One region of the Streptomyces sp. 1222.5 genome, then DNA from elsewhere that is predicted to be linked to it. Evidence: riboswitches for the same ligand, from Rfam matches in the RefSeq annotation. Region 1 holds a riboswitch; each other region holds the start of a gene.
What was found. A riboswitch is a leader RNA that binds a small molecule or an ion and turns the genes downstream of it on or off. The one in region 1 is predicted to bind cobalamin.
Positions count from the first base shown of each region.

Region 1 (4,948 bases):
CGCTTGGTGCCCGCCTTCGCGGGCGTTTCCGCGCAGATCGTGGTGAAGTCCGCCGTACCGCGCGGCCGGGTCGCGTCCGCGGAGTCCGCGCTCACGGCGAACCGGAAACCCTGGACCGCGCCGTCGTCCGGGCGCACCATCGACGGGCCCTGGGTGGCGTACGTCCAGTGGCCGCCGGAGCGCTCCCAGAACGACCAGTAGCGGTAGCCGGTGGCGTGGGCCGCGGTCGCGGGAAGCAGCAGGACGAGCGCGGCGACCAGCAGGGTCGCGGCACGGCGGACGGGGGTCACGGCCGGTTCTTCTTCCGGCCGCTGAGCAGGAAGCCGATGCCGATACCCGCCACGAGGCCGACGCCGACGATCCACCACACGCCGGTGTTCGAGTCGTCGTCGGACGCCTCGGCCTTCTTCCCGGCGGCCTTCTCCGCCTGCGGGGCCGGGCCCTGGGCGTTGAGGGAGCGGACCAGGCTGGTGCCGCCGAAGTCGTCCGGCTGCGCGCCCACCGCGTGCGCGGCGAGGATCAGCTGCGCGTACGCGGCCGGGCCGCTCTGCGCCGCCCACTGGGTGGCGTTCTTCTCCAGCCAGGCGTACACCTTCTTCGCCCGGTCGGTGCGGCCGTCCGCGGCGAGCGCGACGACCGCGTCCGCGGTGTTGCCGAAGTCGGGCTGGTCCTTGGCGCCGGGCAGGGTCGACTTCAGGTGACCGGTCTCGGCGACGGCCGATGCCAGGTAGGCGCCCGCGTTGTCCGCGAGCTGGGCCGGGGTGGGGTGGGCGGCCTTGACGCAGTCGTCCTTCGCGGGCGCCTTGCCCACCTCCGCGGCGAAGCCCTTGCCGAGCGAGCCCAGCAGGCCGGCCGCCGTCGCGTCCGCGTTGGCGAGCAGCTTGCCCTTCTTGTCCGGCTGGTAGGCGAGGGCGCCACCGCCGTCCTGGTCGCAGGGGACGGCCTGCGCGGCCAGCAGGTCGTAAGGGGTCCTGCTCCTGTTGTGCAGCTTCGCGACGTCCTGGCCGACCGCGGCGAACGCGCCGATGACGACGCTGGTGGAGTTGGTGTCGCTCGGGCCGCCCGGCGTGTACCCCCAGCCGCCGTCCTTGTTCTGCACGGTGGTCAGCCAGACCAGGGCCTTGCGGGTCTCGCGGTCGTGTCCGCCGACGGCGGCCAGGGCCTGCACGGCGGCCGCCGTGCTGTTGGTGTCCACCTGCGTCTTGTCGTCGCAGGCCTTGCCGGGCGCGGCACGGAAGGCGGCGAAGGAGCCGTTCGCGCACTGCTGCCCGGTGAGCCAGTCCACGGCCTTCGGGGTCGGCCGGTAGCCGAGGGTGCGCTGGGCGAGCAGCGTCAGCGACTGCCGCCACACGCCGTCGTACGTCGGGTCCGCCTTGCCGTACAGGCCGTCCGGCACCGCCACCTTGGGGGACGGGGACGCGTCGGCGGCCGTGGCGGGCGCGGCGGCGGCCAGCACGCCTATGGCGGCGAGAGCCGCGGCGCTGCGGCGAACGTTCATGGTCGGCGACTGCCTCTCCTGCGGGGAGCCTGCAGCGCACGGGAACACCCGGGCGGCTCGGCCCCGTGTACCTCGACGGTGCCGTGCGCGGCGGGCCGCCGACGCACGTGAGCCGGTCAACGTCCCGCCCGGGGCGGTCCGGCTCACCGCCCGCCGGGCGGCTCACGGTTGCGGGTCAGCGCCGGAATTGCACCGGCTTCCCCCCGTACGGGTGTGATGACGACTCCGCCACTTTACCGGCAGCCCCGCGCGGCCCGAGGGGTGGCCGTGGGCACACCGGCCCGGTGACCGGCGTCACGCTCTTGACGGGCTCGGGCCGTACGGCCGACGCGCACGGGATCGACGACGCGTGGGTGCCGCGCCGGGGACCGCGAGGGCCGGCCGGCGCGTCGTCGACCGGTCCGCCGCCGAGGACGGCCGAGGCGATCGGGTGTGGTGCACCCCGGGTGCCGCTCCCCCGTGACCGGCACCCGGGGCGGTCGCATCTCGCTCTCCGTGCCGTGATCCTCACCCACCGCTCCGGCAACTGTCAACGATTGCTGCCCCTTTGGGTAGGAAGCGCTGTCACCCCTGGTCGGTCACCGACCGACCCGGTAGCCTCGCGTCAGCCCGACACCGAACGGACGACAGCCCAGGGAGAACTCGGTGAGTGACGCGTACGCCGACCTGGCCGATGTCCTGCGCCGGCTCGGCGAGTTGACCGGCCGGCCGGGTCGGCTGCCGGAGGCCCTCGACGTGGCCGATCTGTCCCGCCGCACCGGAGTTCCCGTCGCCGTCGTCGCCGAACTCCTCGACGGCGGCCGGGCTCCCGAGACCATGCTGACCCAACGGGTGCGCCAGCGCCTCGACTTCATCCGCGAGAACCGGCGGAGGCCCGACGGAAAGCGGTACTCCCTGGGCGAGCTGGCCGCCATCGCCGGCACCAGCCGGCAGTGGCTGAGCGAGTGGCGCAAGAGCGGGATGCCGAGCCTCGCGCACACCGACCGGCTGCGCCGCTTCTTCGGCCTGCCCGCCGGGTTCTTCACCGCCGACGAACCGGAAGCGCTGCACGAGGCGCTGCAGCCCGTGCTGCAGAACCTGGAGGCCGAGGCCGACCCGCTGCTGCGGCTGCGCCAGAACGGACTGGTCCGGCTCGCCGCCCGCGCCCCGCAGATGAACGCCCACCAGCTCGCCACCCTCGCCGACCTGGCCGAGATGATCATCTCCGCGGAGCGGGTGGAGGACGCCGGGCGTACCTGACCCCGCGTCCAGGACGGGGGCGGGACGGTCCCGCCACGGCGCACGTCGCTCACACGGCCACGTACGCCACCGGCTCGCTCCCGGCGAGCGGTTCGGCCCGCCCCTGCTTCACCAGGCGGCGCAGATGGGACTCGGCCTCGGAGACGGCGATGTTCCGGGAGCCGTAGGGGATGTCGGCCCAGGGGCGGTTCCACTCCATGCGCTCCGCGAGCTGCCAGGGTGTGAGGGGCTCGCGGAGCAGCGCGAGCAGCCCGGCCAGCCGCTGCTCGTGGTGCTCGAGCAACTGCCGTACCCGGGCGGGCGCGTCGGTGAACGCGTACTGGTGGGCGGGGAGCACCTCGGCCGGGGTGAGCCGGCCCACCCGCTCCAGGGAGTCGAGGTAGTCGCCGAGCGGGTCGGTCACCGTGGCGTCGTCGGGGTCCTCGTACAGGCCGATGTGCGGGGTGATCTCCGGCAATAGGTGGTCGCCGCTGAACAGGCGCCCGCGACCCGCGCGTCGCGCGGGATGGTCCTCCTCCAGATGCAGGCAGACGTGGCCGGGGGTGTGTCCCGGGGTCCAGACGGCGCGCAGCCGGCGGCCGGGCAGGTCGAGGAGTTCGCCGGGCGCGACGTCCCGGTCCGGCAGGGCGGGGGAGAGACCGGGCAGGGTACGGCGGCCCCGGGCGGCCCGCAACGGGGCGATGTGCTCCTCGGGTGCCCCGGCCGCCGCGAGCTTGTCCGCCATGTACGCGTACCAGCGCTCGGGCCGGGTCTCCCGGGCCCGACGGACGATCGCCGCGTCGGCCTCGTGCATCGCCACCCAGGCGCCGGACGCCTCGCGCACTCGCGCGGACAGCCCGTGGTGGTCGGGGTGGTGATGGGTGACGACCACGCCGTACACCTCGGACACCGCCGTGCCGCAGGCCGCCAGGCCCGCCGCGAGCACGTCCCAGGACGCCGGATCGTCCCAGCCGGTGTCGACCAGCACCGGTCCCCGGCCGGTGTCCACGACGTACACCAGCGTGTGGCCGAGGGGGTTGTCAGGGATGGGGACCTGAAGGGACCGTACGCCCCCGCCGTGATCGAACGTCTTCGTCATCAGGCTCCTCCGCCCACCGCCCGCAGCCTTTCGATCCTGTTCACTATAACCAGACCTGACGCAACGTCAGTTAGGGGCGGCATAGGGGACGTGCGGGCGGGCACCCCGATTTGCGTCACGCTTTCGGCCCATTAGAGTGGAAACATCCCATATGGGCGTATCTGGGGAGAGCTCATGCAGCGAAGGACGATCAAGAGGGCCGCGGCCCTCAGCTCCGCTCTGGTGGCGACCGGTGTCGCCCTCATGCCGTTGAGCGTGCAGTCGGCGTTCGCGTCTCCGGCCCCGACGCAGGTGAGTTCCGCGGCGGTTGCTCCCGAGCAGAACCACTACCAGCAGGGCTTCCGGCAGGGCTTCCGTGACGGCTTCTCCGACGCGCGCTCCGACTGCGACCGCGACGGCTACGGCTCCGGCTACTCGTCCGGCCATGACTCCTCGTGGGCGCACGGTTACGTCGACGGCTACAACCGGGGCTACAGCTCGGCCTACAACCGGTACTGCGACTGAGTCCGCTTCACCGCGCGACGTTCGGGGCCGCACCGGCGGGTGATCCGCCGGTGCGGCCCCGGCCGGTGTCGGCCATTGCCCGCTGTAACTAGAACTGGTATCAGTTCTGAAACGGCGTCAGATACGCGCGGTGCGGCGGGAGGCAGTCGGCCATGACCGAGCTCGTGGAACACGGACAGCTGTTCATCGGCGGGGAGTTGACCGATCCCCTCGGCACGGACGTCATCGAGGTGGTCTCCCCGCACACCGAGGAGGTCATCGGCCGGGTGCCGCACGCCTCACGGGCGGACGTCGACCGGGCGGTGGCCGTCGCGCGCCGCGCCTTCGACGAGGGGCCCTGGCCACGGGCCACGCTCGAGGAGCGGATCGAGGTCGTCACCCGCATCAAGGACGGCATCGCCGCCCGGCACGAGGAGATCGCCCGCGTGATCTCCTCCGAGAACGGCTCCCCGTACTCCTGGAGCGTCCTCGCCCAGGCGCTCGGCGCGATGATGGTGTGGGACTCGGCGATCCGGGTCGCGCGGGACTTCACGTACGAGGAGCGCCGCGCCGGCGTCCTCGGCCCGCTCCTCGTCCGCCGCGAACCGGTCGGCGTGGTCGCGGCCGTCGTCCCGTGGAACGTCCCGCAG
Region 1 is NZ_FNSZ01000001.1:5,975,279-5,980,226, forward strand. Features, by position in the region: gene BLW57_RS26925 (SCO2322 family protein) at 1-290, opposite strand, end outside; gene BLW57_RS26930 (prenyltransferase/squalene oxidase repeat-containing protein) at 287-1,498, opposite strand; cobalamin riboswitch at 1,613-1,741, opposite strand; gene BLW57_RS26935 (transcriptional regulator) at 2,144-2,737, shown strand; gene BLW57_RS26940 (MBL fold metallo-hydrolase) at 2,787-3,815, opposite strand; gene BLW57_RS26945 (FliH/SctL family protein) at 3,990-4,319, shown strand; gene BLW57_RS26950 (aldehyde dehydrogenase) at 4,472-4,948, shown strand, end outside.

Region 2 (4,948 bases), 4.5 Mb from region 1:
ACCTGCACCGCACCAGTCACGGCTCCACCCTCAGCGGCCTGGTCCTCGGCTGGATCCTGGCCCGGGCCCGCCGGACCGACGCCTGGGCCTTCGTCCAGGAGGCGCTGCGCGGCGACATCGCCGACCTCCAGGGCGGCACCACCGGGGAGGGCATCCACCTCGGCGCGATGGCCGGCACGCTCGACCTCGTCCAGCGCGGGCTGACCGGCCTGGAGACCCGGGGCGGCGCCCTGCGCCTCGACCCCGTCCCGCTGCCCGAACTCTCCTCCTACGGCTTCGCCATCCGCTACCACGGCCACTGGGGCGTCCACCTGCGCCTGCGCAGCGGCCTGCTGGAGATCGCCGTACCGGCCTCCGGCCGCGGCCCCATCGACCTCCGCCTGCGGGACCTGGCGGTGGGAGTACGGCCGGGGGAGACGGCCCGACTGGTGCTCCCGGAGTAGTCCCTCAGCTCACCCAGATCTTGCGTGTCTCCCCGTCGTATCCGGCGGCGACGCAGTGCCGCGGTGCGCCGCAGGCGAAGCTGAGGACGCCGGCGCCGTCGGGGTGCTGTGCGGGCAGTGACGTGCGCTTCCAGCTGTGCCCGTCGCCGGTGACCGTGACGTTCCGGCCCCCGGCCGGGCGGCGGCGCTCTGCGGCAACACCATGACGGTCAGCACGGCGAAGACGCAGACGACCGCGTACCACGCTCTCGCACCCAACGCTGCCCCCCGGTTCGGGTCGGATGTGGACAAGTGGGCCGAGAGCAGCGGGACGTCGGGCGACCTGGGCGCCAATCTGTGAAGGAACACCGGAACTCGTGCGGATATCCTCTGTACATGGTCAGGTTGCTGTGAGGTGTGGATCCACCGCATGAGAAGACGAAACCTCTGGGCGACGGCCGTGGCCCCGGCCGTCCTGGCGACGACGGTGCTCACCTGGTGGCTGGTCCGTGATCCCGCCCCGTACGCCCTGAGCGGCGGACCGGCGGTGCACCTCACCGTGCGTCCCGAGAAGTCCGGCCATCCGGACGCCGGGGAGGTCGCGGACGAGGCCCGACTGCTCCTCGAGGTGTACGTCCAGCGACTGAGGGCCGGTGACGCCGACGGCCTGGCCGACCTGGGCGCACCCTGGTACACCGGACGCGACCGGGCCGCGCGCGACCTGATCGACCGCTACCGCGCGCACGCCGGCGGAGCGGCCGAAGCGATCGTGCGGGACCCGGCCGTACCGTACCTGGCCGGTGTGGAACTCCGCTTCGGCGACGGCCGGCGGCAGACGCTCGGGCTCAGCCGCGACCGCGACGACGTGTGGTGGCTGCAGCTGGGAGCCGGCGACCCCGTGGCGCCGTAAACCCGCCGGACGGAGCGGCCGCCTCACGGCTTCCCCGTGGCACCCGGACCTGACGTGCCGTCACGAGAGGAAGATCACGGCGGTGGACGCGGTCTTGGCCGCGCACGCGTCTCGCGGTACGGTCTGTCCGATATCGACGACGGCGAGACGGAAGCCGGTGGGAATCCGGCACGGTCGCGCCACTGTATGCGGGGCACCCCTCGGGGTGGTCCGCCGAGTCAGACCCGTGGCCGTCGTCCTGTGCACCACCGAGATGGGACGCGAACTCCCAGAGGAGGCCCTGCCATGGCGCAGACCGTCGCCCAGCCGACTGCCGACACCCCCGCCGTTCCCGCCACGCTGCCGCTGAAGGCGATAGCCCCCTGGGCGGTCTTCTTCGGCGTCCTGATGCTTGTCCTGCTCTACTTCGTCGGCGCCGAGCAGGGCGCCACGTCCGTGTTCAACGGCACCGACGTCCACGAGTGGGTGCACGATGCCCGCCACCTGCTCGGCTTCCCCTGCCACTGACGCGAGGGACGCCGCGCACCATGAACTCCGCAACGGTAAGAAACCTCCTCGTGCGGGGCATGCTCGCCGGCCTCGTGGCCGGCGTGCTCGCCCTCGTCGTGGCCTACCTCCTCGGTGAGCCGAGCGTCGACCAGGCGATCGCCTTCGAGGACGCCCACTCCCACGAGCACGAGATGGAAGTCGTCTCCCGCTCCCTGCAGTCCACCGCCGGCCTCGCCACGGGCGTTCTCGTCTACGGGGTCGCCTTCGGCGGCATCGCCGCGCTCGCGTACTCCTTCGCGCTCGGCCGTGTCGGCCGTTTCAGCCCGCGGGCGACCGCGCTGCTGCTGTCAGGCTGCGCGCTGGTCGCCGTGTACGTCGTGCCGTTCCTGAAGTACCCGGCCAACCCGCCGTCCGTCGGTCAGCCCGAGACCATCGGCAAGCGGACCACCCTGTTCTTCCTGATGATGGCCCTCAGCGTGCTCCTCGCGGTGGGCGCCACCATCCTCGGCAAGCGTCTCGCGCCCCGTCTGGGCAACTGGTGGGCGACCGTCGTCGCGGTGGCCGCCTTCGTCGTCGTCATCGGGCTCGCCTACGCCTTCCTGCCCGCCGTCAACGAGCTGCCCGCGCACTTCCCGGCCCGCCTGTTGTGGCGGTTCCGGCTCTCCACCCTGGCCATCCAGACCGTCCTGTGGGTCGGATTCGGTCTGCTCTTCGGCGAGTTGGCCGAGCGGCAGCTGAACCCCCGGCCGGCCAGGGCATCTTCCGGACGGACGGTTCCCGCCCCGCACTGACGGTCACGGGACACCGGGCGCCCCTTCGGAACGGGCGTTCGCGCCGCGCGGTGGTGACGCTGCCGCGCCGGCGCCGGGTAGGCGGCCTCCTGAGCCATGGCGACCGCCCCGGCTCAGGAGGCGGCGGCCGCGTCCCGTCCGGCCAGCGGCTGACCGAGCCGCAGATTCCACCGTCCGGCCCGGCCGCTCAGTTCCGTCGCCGTCAACGGCGGCACGTCCAGCCGCCAGAAGGCGGCCGCAGGCAGACCGAGGACGTGCACGACCGCGGCCCGCACGACCTCCGGCTCGACCACGGCGAGGGTGCGGCCGTCCGTGCCCTGTACGGCGTCCAGCCACCGCCCGACCCGCTCGCACAGCTCCCGCACCGACTCGCCGCCGTGGGGCGCGGATCCGGCGTCGGTGAGCCAGCGGCCCACGGCCTCCGGCTCGGCGGCCCCGACCTCCTCCAGGGTGCGGCCTCGCCAGCGGCCCGCGTCCAGACCGGCCGGCGCCGAGTCCCGCGCACCGACGAGGCCCAGCGCCTCGGCCGTCTCCCGGCAGCGCACGCTCGGTGAGGTCAGCACCCGGCCGGGGGCGCGCAGGCACCCGGCGGCGGAGCGGGCGCGGGCCGCCCCGGCCTCGTCGAGCGAGTCGCCGTCGTCGAAGCGGGCCCGCCGCATCGACGGGCTCGTCGCGGGCGAGACGAGGGTGACGCGGCTGGTCACGTGCTTGTTCCTCCTGCTGCTGTCCCGGGTTCGTGCGCCGGGGCCGGGGCCGGGTACCGGGAGCGGCCCGGCGGTACGGCCGCGAACCTAACACCCGCCCCGAGACGGCAGGCACCTCGTCCCGCGACCCGCGGTACAACACGACGAGGGTGTTTAGCCCGCTCCCCGTGGGTCACGCGATTCGGGAAACCCGGTGCCGGCCGGGACCGCCCCCGCGCGTGCGCGGGTAGGAGGCGAGTGCCGCCCCCGCTGGCGGTAGACCGGTGCCCAGGAGCCGCTGCGCCGCCGTCGGCGCACGACGAAAGGCAGCCTCATGACGGAGATCCGCCCCGCCACCACCTCCGACTCGGGCGCACCGGTGGAGAGCGACGAACACTCGCTCACCGTCGGCCCCGGAGGACCGATCCTGCTCCAGGACGCGTATCTGATCGAGCAGATGGCGCAGTTCAACCGGGAGAGGATTCCCGAGCGCCAGCCGCACGCCAAGGGAAGCGGCGCCTTCGGCCATTTCGAGGTGACCCACGACGTCAGCGCCTACACCAGGGCGGCGGTCTTCCAGCCCGGCACGCGCACCGACCTGGTCGCCCGCTTCTCGACCGTCGCGGGTGAGCGCGGCAGCCCGGACACCTGGCGCGACCCGCGCGGCTTCGCGGTGAAGTTCTACACCAGCGAGGGCAACTACGACATGGTCGGCAACAACACGCCGGTGTTCTTCGTCAAGGATCCGATGAAGTTCCAGCACTTCATCCGGTCCCAGAAGCGCCGCGCCGACAACAACCTGCGCGACCACGACATGCAGTGGGACTTCTGGACCCTCTCCCCGGAGTCCGCGCACCAGGTCACCTGGCTGATGGGGGACCGGGGCGTGCCGCGGACCTGGCGCCACATGAACGGCTACACCTCGCACACCTACATGTGGATCAACGCGGCCGGCGAGCGGTTCTGGGTGAAGTACCACTTCAAGACCGACCAGGGCATCGAGTGCTTCACCCAGGACGAGGCCGACCAGATGGCCGCCGCCGACACGGACTACCACACCCGTGACCTCTTCGAGCACATCCGGGACGGCGACTTCCCCAGCTGGACCCTGTACGTGCAGGTCATGCCGTACGAGGAGGCCACGTCCTACCGGTTCAACCCGTTCGACCTCACCAAGGTGTGGCCGCACGGCGACTATCCGCTCATCCAGGTCGGGCGCATGACCCTGGACCGCAACCCCACCGACAACCATGCCCAGATCGAGCAGGCGGCCTTCCAGCCGAACAACCTCGTCCCCGGTATCGGGCCGAGCCCGGACCGCATGCTGCTGGCCCGGCTGTTCTCGTACGCGGACGCCCACCGGTACCGCATCGGGGCCAACTACCAGCAGCTGCCGGTGAACGCCCCCGTCGTCGACGTCCACACGTACTCCAAGGACGGGGCGATGGCGTACCGGAACACGACCGATCCGGTGTACGCGCCGAACTCCAAGGGCGGACCCGCGGCGGACACCGAGCGCTTCGGCTCCCCGCCCAGCTGGACCGCCGACGGCGAGATCACCCGCGCGGCCTACGTCTCCCACCCGGAGGACGACGACTGGGGGCAGCCCGGCACCCTGGTGCGCGAGGTCCTGGACGACGCGGCCCGTGACCG
Region 2 is NZ_FNSZ01000001.1:1,470,875-1,475,822, reverse strand. Features, by position in the region: gene BLW57_RS06700 (glycoside hydrolase family 65 protein) at 1-443, shown strand, start outside; gene BLW57_RS06695 (hypothetical protein) at 580-783, shown strand; gene BLW57_RS06690 (hypothetical protein) at 853-1,332, shown strand; cobalamin riboswitch at 1,436-1,581, shown strand; gene BLW57_RS06685 (CbtB domain-containing protein) at 1,618-1,839, shown strand; gene BLW57_RS06680 (CbtA family protein) at 1,860-2,612, shown strand; gene BLW57_RS06675 (histidine phosphatase family protein) at 2,726-3,316, opposite strand; gene BLW57_RS06670 (catalase) at 3,630-4,948, shown strand, end outside.
Region 2: linked by a shared signal. The riboswitch ahead of BLW57_RS06685 (CbtB domain-containing protein) and the one ahead of BLW57_RS26930 (prenyltransferase/squalene oxidase repeat-containing protein) in region 1 are both predicted to bind cobalamin.

Region 3 (4,948 bases), 2.8 Mb from region 1:
CACCGCACAGGTCGCGCGCGAACTGCAGCTCCGCCTCGACGGCCTCCCGCAGCATGTCGGTGACCTGCTGCTGGAGCTCGTCGTCGAACAGGTCCGGCTCCTCCTTGCGGACGGTGTCGACCACCTCGAAGGCGAAGGACATGTGCATCGTCTCGTCGCGGAACACCCAGTTGGTGCCCGTGGCGAGACCGTGCAGCAGACCCCGGCTGCGGAACCAGTAGACGTACGCGAAGGCGCCGTAGAAGAACAGCCCCTCGATGCACGCGGCGAAGCAGCTCAGGTTGAGCAGGAAGCGGCGGCGGTCCGCCTTCGACTCGAGGCGGTCCAGCTTCTCCACCTCGTTGATCCACTTGAAGCAGAACCCGGCCTTCTCGCGGATCGACGGGATGTTCTCCACGGCGGCGAAGGCGGCGGCCCGGTCCTCCGGGTCGGGAAGGTAGGTGTCGAGCAGCGTCAGATAGAACTGGACGTGCACGGCCTCCTCGAACAGCTGGCGCGACAGGTACAGGCGCGCCTCCGGGGAGTTGATGTGCTTGTACAGCGTCAGCACCAGGTTGTTCGCGACGATCGAGTCGCCCGTCGCGAAGAACGCGACCAGCCGGCCGATCAGGTGCTGCTCCTCCGGGGACAGCTTTGCGAGGTCGGCCACGTCCGAGTGCAGGTCGACCTCCTCCACGGTCCAGGTGTTCTTGATGGCGTCCCGGTAGCGCTCGTAGAAGTCCGGGTAGCGCATGGGACGCAGGGTCAGCTCGAAGCCCGGGTCGAGGAGGTTCTGGTTACGGGTGGTCATCACTGGCAGGCCTCGCAGGACTCGGGGTTCTCAAGGGAGCAGGCGACCGCGTCGGGCTCGGCGACCTGCTGGACGGGGATGGGCGCCTGGCTCTGCGCCTGGGCCTGGGCGGCCCGGGCGATCCGCGTCGCCGGACGGGAGCGCAGGTAGTACGTCGTCTTCAGGCCCGACTTCCAGGCGTACGCGTACATCGAGGAGAGCTTGCCGATGGTCGGCGTCTCCAGGAACAGGTTCAGCGACTGCGCCTGATCCAGGTACGGGGTACGCGCCGCGGCCATGTCGATGAGGCCGCGCTGCGGGATCTCCCAGGCGGTGCGGTACAGCTGCCGCACGTCCGCCGGGATCCAGGCGAAGTCCTGCACCGAGCCGTTGGACTCGCGCAGCGCCTCGCGGGTGCGCGCGTCCCACACGCCCAGGTCCTTCAGGTCCCGCACCAGATAGGAGTTGACCTGGAGGAACTCACCCGACAGCGTCTCGCGCTTGAACAGGTTGGAGACCTGCGGCTCGATGCACTCGTAGACGCCCGCGATGGAGGCGATGGTGGCGGTCGGGGCGATGGCGAGGAGCAGCGAGTTGCGCATGCCGACCGAGGCGATCCGCTCGCGCAGCGCCGCCCAGCGCTCCGGCCAGGCCGGCTCCACGCCGTAGTGGTCGGGGTGCAGCACACCGCGGGCGGTACGGGTCTTCTCCCAGGCCGGCAGCGGGCCGTTGCGCTCGGCGAGGTCGGCGGAGGCCTCGTACGCGGCCAGCATGATGCGCTCGGCGATCCGCGTCGACAGGGCCTTGGCCTCGGGGGAGTCGAAGGGCAGCCGCAGCTTGAAGAAGACGTCCTGCAGACCCATCGCGCCGAGGCCCACCGGCCGCCATCTGGCGTTGGAGCGGCCCGCCTGCTCGGTCGGGTAGAAGTTGATGTCCACGACGCGGTCGAGGAAGGTGACGGCGGTGCGGACCGTCTCGTCCAGCCGCTCCCAGTCGATGTCGCCGTCGACGACGAAGGCGCCCAGGTTGACCGAGCCCAGGTTGCAGACCGCGGTCTCGCCGTCGTCCGTGACCTCCAGGATCTCCGTGCAGAGGTTCGAGGAGTGGACGACGTGGCCCGGCTCGGCCGTCTGGTTGGCGGTGCGGTTGGCCGCGTCCTTGAAGGTCATCCAGCCGTTGCCGGTCTGTGCCAGCGTGCGCATCATGCGGCCGTACAGGTCACGGGCAGCGATGGTCTTCCGGGCCAGCCCGGCGGCCTCGGCCTCGCGGTACGCGGCGTCGAACTCCGCGCCCCACAGGTCCACCAGCTCGGGCACGTCCGCCGGGGAGAACAGCGACCACTGCTCGTCGGCGTTGACGCGGCGCATGAACTCGTCCGGGATCCAGTGCGCCAGGTTCAGGTTGTGCGTACGGCGGGCGTCCTCACCGGTGTTGTCCCGCAGCTCCAGGAACTCCTCGATGTCGGAGTGCCAGGTCTCCAGGTACACCGCGGCCGCGCCCTTGCGCCGGCCGCCCTGGTTCACCGCGGCCACCGAGGCGTCCAGGGTCTTCAGGAACGGGACGATGCCGTTGGAGTGCCCGTTGGTGCCACGGATCAGCGAACCGCGGCTGCGGATCCGGGAGTACGACAGACCGATCCCGCCGGCGTGCTTGGAGAGCCGCGCGACCTGGTGGTAGCGGTCGTAGATGGAGTCCAGCTCGTCCAGCGGGGAGTCCAGCAGGTAGCAGGACGACATCTGCGGGTGCCGCGTACCGGAGTTGAACAGGGTGGGGGAGGACGGCAGGTAGTCGAGGCGGCTCATGAGCCTGTAGAGCGCCGCGACCTCGTCCACCGAGCGGGTGGTGTCGTCCTCGGCCAGGCCGGCGGCGACCCGCAGCATGAAGTGCTGGGGCGTCTCGACGACCTTGCGGGTGAAGGGGTGCCGCAGCAGGTAGCGGCTGTGCAGGGTGCGCAGGCCGAAGTAGCCGAAGCGGTCGTCGGCGGCCCGGTCGACCAGCGCGTCCAGCCGCCCGGCGTGCAGCCGGACGAACTCGGCGGTCCGGTCCGCGATGAGCCCCTCCCGGTGTCCCACGGCCACGGACTCGGTGAACGAGGTGACGCCCTGCGAGGCGGCCTCCTCGCGGATGGCGAGGGTCAGCAGTCGGGCGGCCAGCCGGGAGTAGGCGGGGTCCTCGGAGATCAGGCCGGCGGCCGCCTCCGTGGCCAGCTCGCGCAACTCCGCCTCGTCGGCCCGCGCGGACCGGCCGCGCAGCGCGGCGGCGGCGACCCGGCCGGGGTCGGCGTCGGGGAGGTCGGCGGTCAGCTCGGTCAGGGTCCGCAGCAGCGCGGCACCGGGACCGGCGGTCTTCAGCTCGCTGACTGAAGCCGGGTCTGCTGGCGCGATGGTCACGTGGGGCTCTCCCTCGCTCGGCACAGGGCCTGGCGGAGGGCAGGGGGCAGCCACGAGCGCGCACGGCGTCGCGTCCACCGGCCCACTCCGCGAGGCCCGGACGTCTGTGAGCACCCGGACCGGACGGCCGGGCGCGCTGGCGGCAGGTCCTCGGACTGAACAGGCGTGCGGAGACACGCAAGTACACCGTTGCGGGACAGTTCCGGATTCGCACCGGATTCCCCTGCGGCGACAGCGAGGATGAGCATACATCTTGTGCTCGCCCGCCACGCCACCCCCAGATGTTGTGTCGCCGTCGGTTTCAGAGCGTCAACTGGTAGGTGAGAAGAGTGATGTCGCCGGCCGCCTGCCCGGGCGGCGGCGGTGTGCCGGGCGGGAACGACGACGGGCCGCCGGATCCCCTCCGGCGGCCCGTCGCGCGGCTGTCGCTCAGTGACCGGTGCCCGCCGTCGCCGGCGGCAGCTCCACCTGGACGCCCGGGTCGCCGGCGTCCGCGGTGTAGTCCTCCGGCCGGGTCTGGTCGAGGCCCTCGGGGGCCTTCACGGCCTTCAGGACGAAGGTCAGGACCACGGTGACGACGACGTTCAGGACGAACGCGGTGAGACCGATGTACCCGATCTCGCCGATACCCGGGATCTCCTTCGCGGAGCCGCCGAAGTGCTTCTGCGTCGGCGAGGCCACCCCGTACGCGGCGACCGTGCCGTACACCATGCCGACCGCCCAGCCGGCCAGCAGCGCCCAGCGGTGGAACCAGCGGGTGAACAGGCCGCCCACCAGGGCCGGGAAGGTCTGCAGGATCCAGATGCCGCCCAGCAGCTGGAAGTTGATGGCGACCGTCTTGTCCATGGTGAGGACGAAGACCAGCGCGCCCACCTTCACCAGCAGCGACACGATCTTGGAGACCTGGGCCTCCTGCTTGGGCGTGGCGTCCGGCTTGATGAAGTCCTTGTAGATGTTGCGGGTGAAGAGGTTGGCCGCTGCGATGGACATGATCGCCGCCGGCACGAGCGCGCCGATGCCGATCGCCGCGAAGGCCACGCCCGCGAACCAGTCCGGGAACATGTCCTCGAACAGCTGCGGGATCGCCAGCTGCCCGTTGGTCACCTTCACCCCGGCCGCGATCGCCATGAAGCCCAGCAGCGCCAGCAGGCCCAGCATGAGCGAGTACAGCGGCAGGATCGTGGTGTTCCGGCGGATCACCTCACGGCTCCTGGACGACAGGGTCGCGGTGATCGAGTGCGGGTACATGAACAGCGCGAGGGCCGAGCCGAGCGCCAGCGTGGCGTACGTCCACTGGCCCGCCTCGGGCGGGACGAGCGCGCCGCGCGGCTTGCCGGTGGCGGGGTTGACCTGGCTGAACGCGCCGCCCGCCTTGGCGAAGACGTCGTCGAAGCCGCCCAGCTTGATCGGGATGTAGATGATCGCCACCGCGATGACGATGTAGATCAGCGCGTCCTTGACGAACGCGATCAGCGCGGGCGCGCGCAGGCCGGAGGAGTACGTGTAGGCCGCGAGCACACCGAAGGCGATGAGCAGCGGGAGGTCCTTCACGAACCAGTTGGTGTTCTCGCCGCCGCCGACGCCCATCACGTCGAGCACCGCCTGGATGCCCACGAGCTGCAGCGCGATGTACGGCATCGTCGCCAGGATGCCGGTGAGCGCCACCGCCAGCGACAGGCCCTTCGAGCCGAACCGGCCGCGCACGAAGTCGGAGGTGGTGACATAGCCGTGCTTGTGGGACACGGACCACAGGCGGGGCAGGAAGGTGAAGATCAGCGGGTACACCAGG
Region 3 is NZ_FNSZ01000001.1:3,197,692-3,202,639, reverse strand. Features, by position in the region: gene BLW57_RS14240 (ribonucleotide-diphosphate reductase subunit beta) at 1-790, opposite strand, end outside; gene BLW57_RS14235 (ribonucleoside-diphosphate reductase subunit alpha) at 790-3,159, opposite strand; cobalamin riboswitch at 3,283-3,442, opposite strand; gene mctP (monocarboxylate uptake permease MctP) at 3,589-4,948, opposite strand, start outside.
Region 3: linked by a shared signal. The riboswitch ahead of BLW57_RS14235 (ribonucleoside-diphosphate reductase subunit alpha) and the one ahead of BLW57_RS26930 (prenyltransferase/squalene oxidase repeat-containing protein) in region 1 are both predicted to bind cobalamin.

Region 4 (4,948 bases), 5.4 Mb from region 1:
CGGGCGCGGGCGGCGAGCCGATCCACGAGTGGCTGGAGCTGCGCCCGTTCCTCGCCGAGCCGCCGACCGTCACGGAGTGACCCGGCCGTGGACGAGGTGCTGCTGCGAAGTCTGACGCCCGGCGTGCTCGCCGTCATGGTGGCGCGGGGCGCGGACTTCGCCGCGGCCGAGGACGCCGTACAGGACGCGCTGCTGGAAGCGGTGCGCGTGTGGCCGGCCGATCCGCCGCGGGATGCGAAGGGCTGGCTGGTGACCGTGGCCTGGCGCCGGTACCTCGACGCGGTGCGGGCGGATGCCGCCCGCCGCCGGCGGGAGGACCGTGTCGACCAGGAGCCGCCACCGGCGCCCTCGCCCGCGGTGGACGACACGCTCCAGCTGTACTTCCTGTGCGCACACCCCTCGCTCACGCCGTCGTCGGCGGTGGCACTGACGCTCCGCGCGGTGGGCGGGCTGACCACCCGGCAGATCGCCCGGGCGTACCTGGTGCCCGAGGCGACCATGGCCCAGCGCATCAGCCGGGCCAAGCGCACCGTCTCGGGCGTGCGGCTGGACCGGCCGGGCGACGTCGCCACCGTGTTGCGCGTGCTGTACCTGATCTTCAACGAGGGGTACGGCGGTGATGTCGACCTCGCCGCGGAGGCGATCCGGCTCACCCGGCAGCTCGCGGCCGGGATCGACCACCCGGAGGTGGCGGGGCTGCTCGCGCTGATGCTGCTGCATCATGCCCGGCGGCCCGCCCGGACCGGGCCGGACGGCAGCCTGGTGCCGCTCGCCGAGCAGGACCGCGGCCGCTGGGACACGAAGGCGATCGCCGAGGGCATCACCCTCTTGCAGGCGGCTCTGTCGAGGGACCGGCTGGGCGAGTTCCAGGCCCAGGCGGCCGTCGCCGCCCTGCACGCGGACGCGCAGCGTGCGGAGGACACGGACTGGGTGCAGATCGTCGAGTGGTACGACGAGTTGGTACGCCTCACCGACAGCCCCGTCGTCCGGCTCAACCGCGCCGTCGCCGTCGGCGAGGCGGACGGCCCGCGTGCCGGGCTCGCCGCGCTGGCGGAACTGGACGCGTCGCTGCCCCGCCATTCGGCCGTGTCGGCGTACCTGCACGAGCGCGACGGGGATGTGGTGACGGCCGCCCGCCTGTACGCCGAGGCGGCGCACAAGGCTCCCAACCTGGCGGAACGCGACCACCTGACGCGACAGGCCGCCCGGCTCAACGCCCGCGCCCGCGGCTGAGGGCTCCGGCCGACACCGGCCCGGATGCCGACGCGGCGCGGTACCGCGGTCGCTCCCCGGTGCGCAGCCGCGTTCGGTGCCCTACTCCTCGGACCGGTGGGGCCGTACGCGGACGTCGCCGGTGTCGGCGGACTTGCAGTGCTCCAGCAGCGCGGCCGTCGGCCCGTCGACGAGGTGGTAGCGCACGATCCGGCCGTCCTTGCGGCCTTCGACCACTCCCGCGGCCCGCAGCAGGCGCAGTGCCTGGGAGACGGTGGTGTCGCGCATTCCGGTGGCCACGGCCAGGTCGGAGACGGCGATGGGACCGGCCTCGTGGACGGCGAGCAGCAGGGACAGCCGCCCGGGATCGGAGAGCAGGGAGAAGCGGTCGGCCCAGGTGCGCACCCGCTCGGGCTCGCCGACGGCGGCGATGGCGTCACAGACCCGGTGGCCGTCGATGGTGCGCCGCCCGGCACGGTCCGCGGGGACGAGATGCATGCCGCCATCATCGCAGCCCCGGACGATCGGCTCCATACCTGCGCAGTTGTGCAATCTTGCAGCCGACGACCTCGGCCTTCTAGGGTGGGCGGGCCGTGGTGTTCGGGAAGACCGGTGACAGCCCTCAGGGGCTCAGTCCGGAGCGGCCCTCGCCACTGTGATCGGGGAGTTCCCGCCCCACGTATGCCACTGGCCGCACGGCCGGGAAGGCAGGGGCGGGCGCGTCGACCCGTCAGCCAGGAGACCGGCCACGGCATCACGAAGCTGATCCACGAGGTGCTGGAGCGTGACCGCATGACCGTGTCCCAAGGCGTGCCCGAAACCGACGCCGAACCGTCCTTCCGCTGGCGTCGCGAGGACACCGTCCGCACCGCGGGACTCCTGGCCGTGATCGTGGCACTGCACGTGGTCGCCTTCGGGATCCTCTTCCTGCTGGTGATACCGCATCACTACGAGGTCGGCACCAAGGCGTTCGGGGTCGGGCTGGGCGTCACCGCCTACACGCTCGGCATGCGGCACGCCTTCGACGCCGACCACATCGCCGCGATCGACAACACCACCCGCAAGCTGATGGCAGACGGCAAGCGGCCCGTCTCCGTGGGCTTCTGGTTCGCCCTCGGGCACTCCAGCGTCGTGGTCGCCATGGCCGCCCTGGTCGCCGGCGGTGCGAAGCTCGCCGGCACCTTGATGAACGACGGCTCCCGTACCCACCAGGTCCTGGGCACCGTGGGCACCACGGTCTCGGGGTCCTTCCTGTACCTCATCGCCGCGCTCAACCTCGTGGCCCTGTTCGGCATCCTGCGGGTCTTCCGGGCCATGCGCGCCGGCCAGTACGACGAGGCCGAGCTGGAGGCGCACCTCGACTCGCGCGGGTTCATGAACCGCATCCTGGGACGGCTCACCAGGTCCATCCGCCGCCCGGGCCAGATGTTCCCCCTCGGCTTCCTCTTCGGGATCGGCTTCGACACCACGACCGAGGTCCTGCTCCTCGCGCTGGCCGGCAACGGCGCCGCCGCCGGGCTGCCCTGGTACGCGGTGCTGTGCCTGCCCCTGCTGTTCGCCGCCGGCATGAGCCTGTTCGACACCCTCGACGGCACGTTCATGAACTTCGCCTACCAGTGGGCGTTCTCGAACCCCGTCCGCAAGGTGTTCTACAACCTCACGATCACCGGCCTGTCCATCGCCGTCGCGTTCTTCGTCGGCACCATCGAACTGGTCGGCGTCCTGCACGACAAGCTCGGCCTGAGCGACGGCGTCACCGGCTGGATCGCGGGGCTCGACCTGGACAGCGTCGGCTACGTCATCGTCGGTCTGTTCGTGGTCGTCTGGGCGGTCGCCATCGCCTACTGGCGCCTGGCCAGGATCGAGGAACGCTGGAACACCCGCTCCGCCGACACCGGCTGACGTCGAGCTCCGCACGGGTCCGCCATGTGGCCTACGCCATCGTCCCGTGCGGGAACTCCGCCACCGATCCGTCCGACTGCTGGAGCGGTACGGCTGCGATCTCTTGCGCCGTACGACGGTTCGAGCGACCAGAAAGGTCGAGCATGGCCGAGTCCCGACACCCCTTCCGCAGAGCGGCCGCGGTTCCCCGCACCTTGCTGCCCCCGCCCAGGCTCTGTGGCTTCCTGTTGCTGCTGGTGCTGGTCTTCTCGGCGGCGTACGCCGTGGGATCGGCCGCCGGGCCGGTGGCGCCGGGCATGCACGGCTCCGGAGGCGGCGGAGGCAGCGGAGGCGGCACGGGTGACATGCCCGGCATGCACGGCGGCGGTGAGTGATGGGGGCCGAACCCCTGGCGCCGCTGGTGGTCACGGATCTGACGGTCGGCGGTATGACGTGTGCCGCGTGCGTCCGCCGGGTGGAGAAGAATCTGGCCGGGCTCGACGGGGTCACGGCCACCGTCAACCTCGCCACCGGACGCGCCCGGGTCAGCCATCCCGCGGACATCCCCGCGGAGGACCTCGTCACGGCCGTCCAGCGGGCGGGGTACGAGGCCGCGCTGCCCGAGCCCGCCGCACCGGACAGGCGCGACGGGACCGACGGTGGCGAGAAGGATGCCGAGTCCGCCGCGCTCCAGGAGCGCGAGCGGCTCGTGGTCACCGCGCTGCTGGCCGTTCCCGTGCTGGTCCTGTCGATGGTGCCGTCCCTGCAGTTCCGGAACTGGCAGTGGCTGTGCTTCGTGCTGGCGGCCCCGGTGGCGGTGTGGAGCGCCTGGCCGATCCACGTACGGGCGGTGCGCGGACTGCGTCACTCCGCGGCCACCATGGACACCCTCGTGTCGCTGGGCGTGGTGGCGTCCTTCTCCTGGTCGGCGTACGCGCTGTTCCTCGGGGGAGCGGGCGACCCGGGGATGCGGATGCCGTTCAGTCTGCTGCCGTCCGCATTGGACGGCCCCGCGCACGTGTATCTGGAAGCCGCGGTCGGCGTACCGCTGTTCGTGCTCGCCGGACGGTTCCTGGAGGCGCGGGCCGGGCGAGGTACCGGAGCCGCCCTGCGGTCGCTCGCGGAGCTGGCCGCCAAGGAGGTGTCCGTGCACGATGGGCACGGCGAGCGTTCCGTGCCCATCGAACAGCTGCGGGTGGGGCAGGTCTTCGCCGTGCGCCCCGGTGAGCGGGTCGCCACCGACGGCCGTGTGGTGGAGGGCAGTTCCGCCCTGGATCTTTCCCTGGTCACCGGCGAGAGCGAGCCGGTCGAGGTGGGGCCCGGATCCGCCCTCGTCGGAGGAGCGGTCAACGCCGGTGGTCTGCTCCTGGTGCGAGCCACCGCCGTCGGGAGCGACACCCGACTGGCCCGGATCACCCGGCTGGTGACCGACGCCCAGGCGGGCAAGGCGCGGGCGCAGCGCCTGGCCGACGCCGTGGCCGGGGTGTTCGTACCCGTCGTGCTGACCGTAGCCGTCACCGTGCTCGGGTTCTGGCTCGGCGCCGGAGCCGACCCCCAGGCGGCGATCACCGCGTGCGTGGCCGTACTCGTCGTGGCCTGCCCCTGCGCGCTCGGCCTGGCCACGCCCACCGCCCTCATGGCCGCGACCGGCCGCGGCGCCCAACTGGGCGTACTGGTCGGCGGTCCGCGGACCCTGGAGGCACTGCGGCACGTCGACACCGTGGTCCTTGACAAGACCGGCACGCTGACCAGCGGCCACATGACCGTCGCCAGGATCACCGCGGCTCCGGGCGGTCTAGGCCAGGAGAAGGTCCTCCGCCTGGCCGGTGCCGTGGAACAGGGTTCGGAACACCCG
Region 4 is NZ_FNSZ01000001.1:539,251-544,198, reverse strand. Features, by position in the region: gene BLW57_RS02640 (YciI family protein) at 1-80, shown strand, start outside; gene BLW57_RS02635 (RNA polymerase sigma factor) at 88-1,233, shown strand; gene BLW57_RS02630 (ArsR/SmtB family transcription factor) at 1,315-1,710, opposite strand; cobalamin riboswitch at 1,790-1,978, shown strand; gene BLW57_RS02625 (Nickel transporter NicT) at 2,005-3,114, shown strand; gene BLW57_RS02620 (hypothetical protein) at 3,258-3,488, shown strand; gene BLW57_RS02615 (heavy metal translocating P-type ATPase) at 3,488-4,948, shown strand, end outside.
Region 4: linked by a shared signal. The riboswitch ahead of BLW57_RS02625 (Nickel transporter NicT) and the one ahead of BLW57_RS26930 (prenyltransferase/squalene oxidase repeat-containing protein) in region 1 are both predicted to bind cobalamin.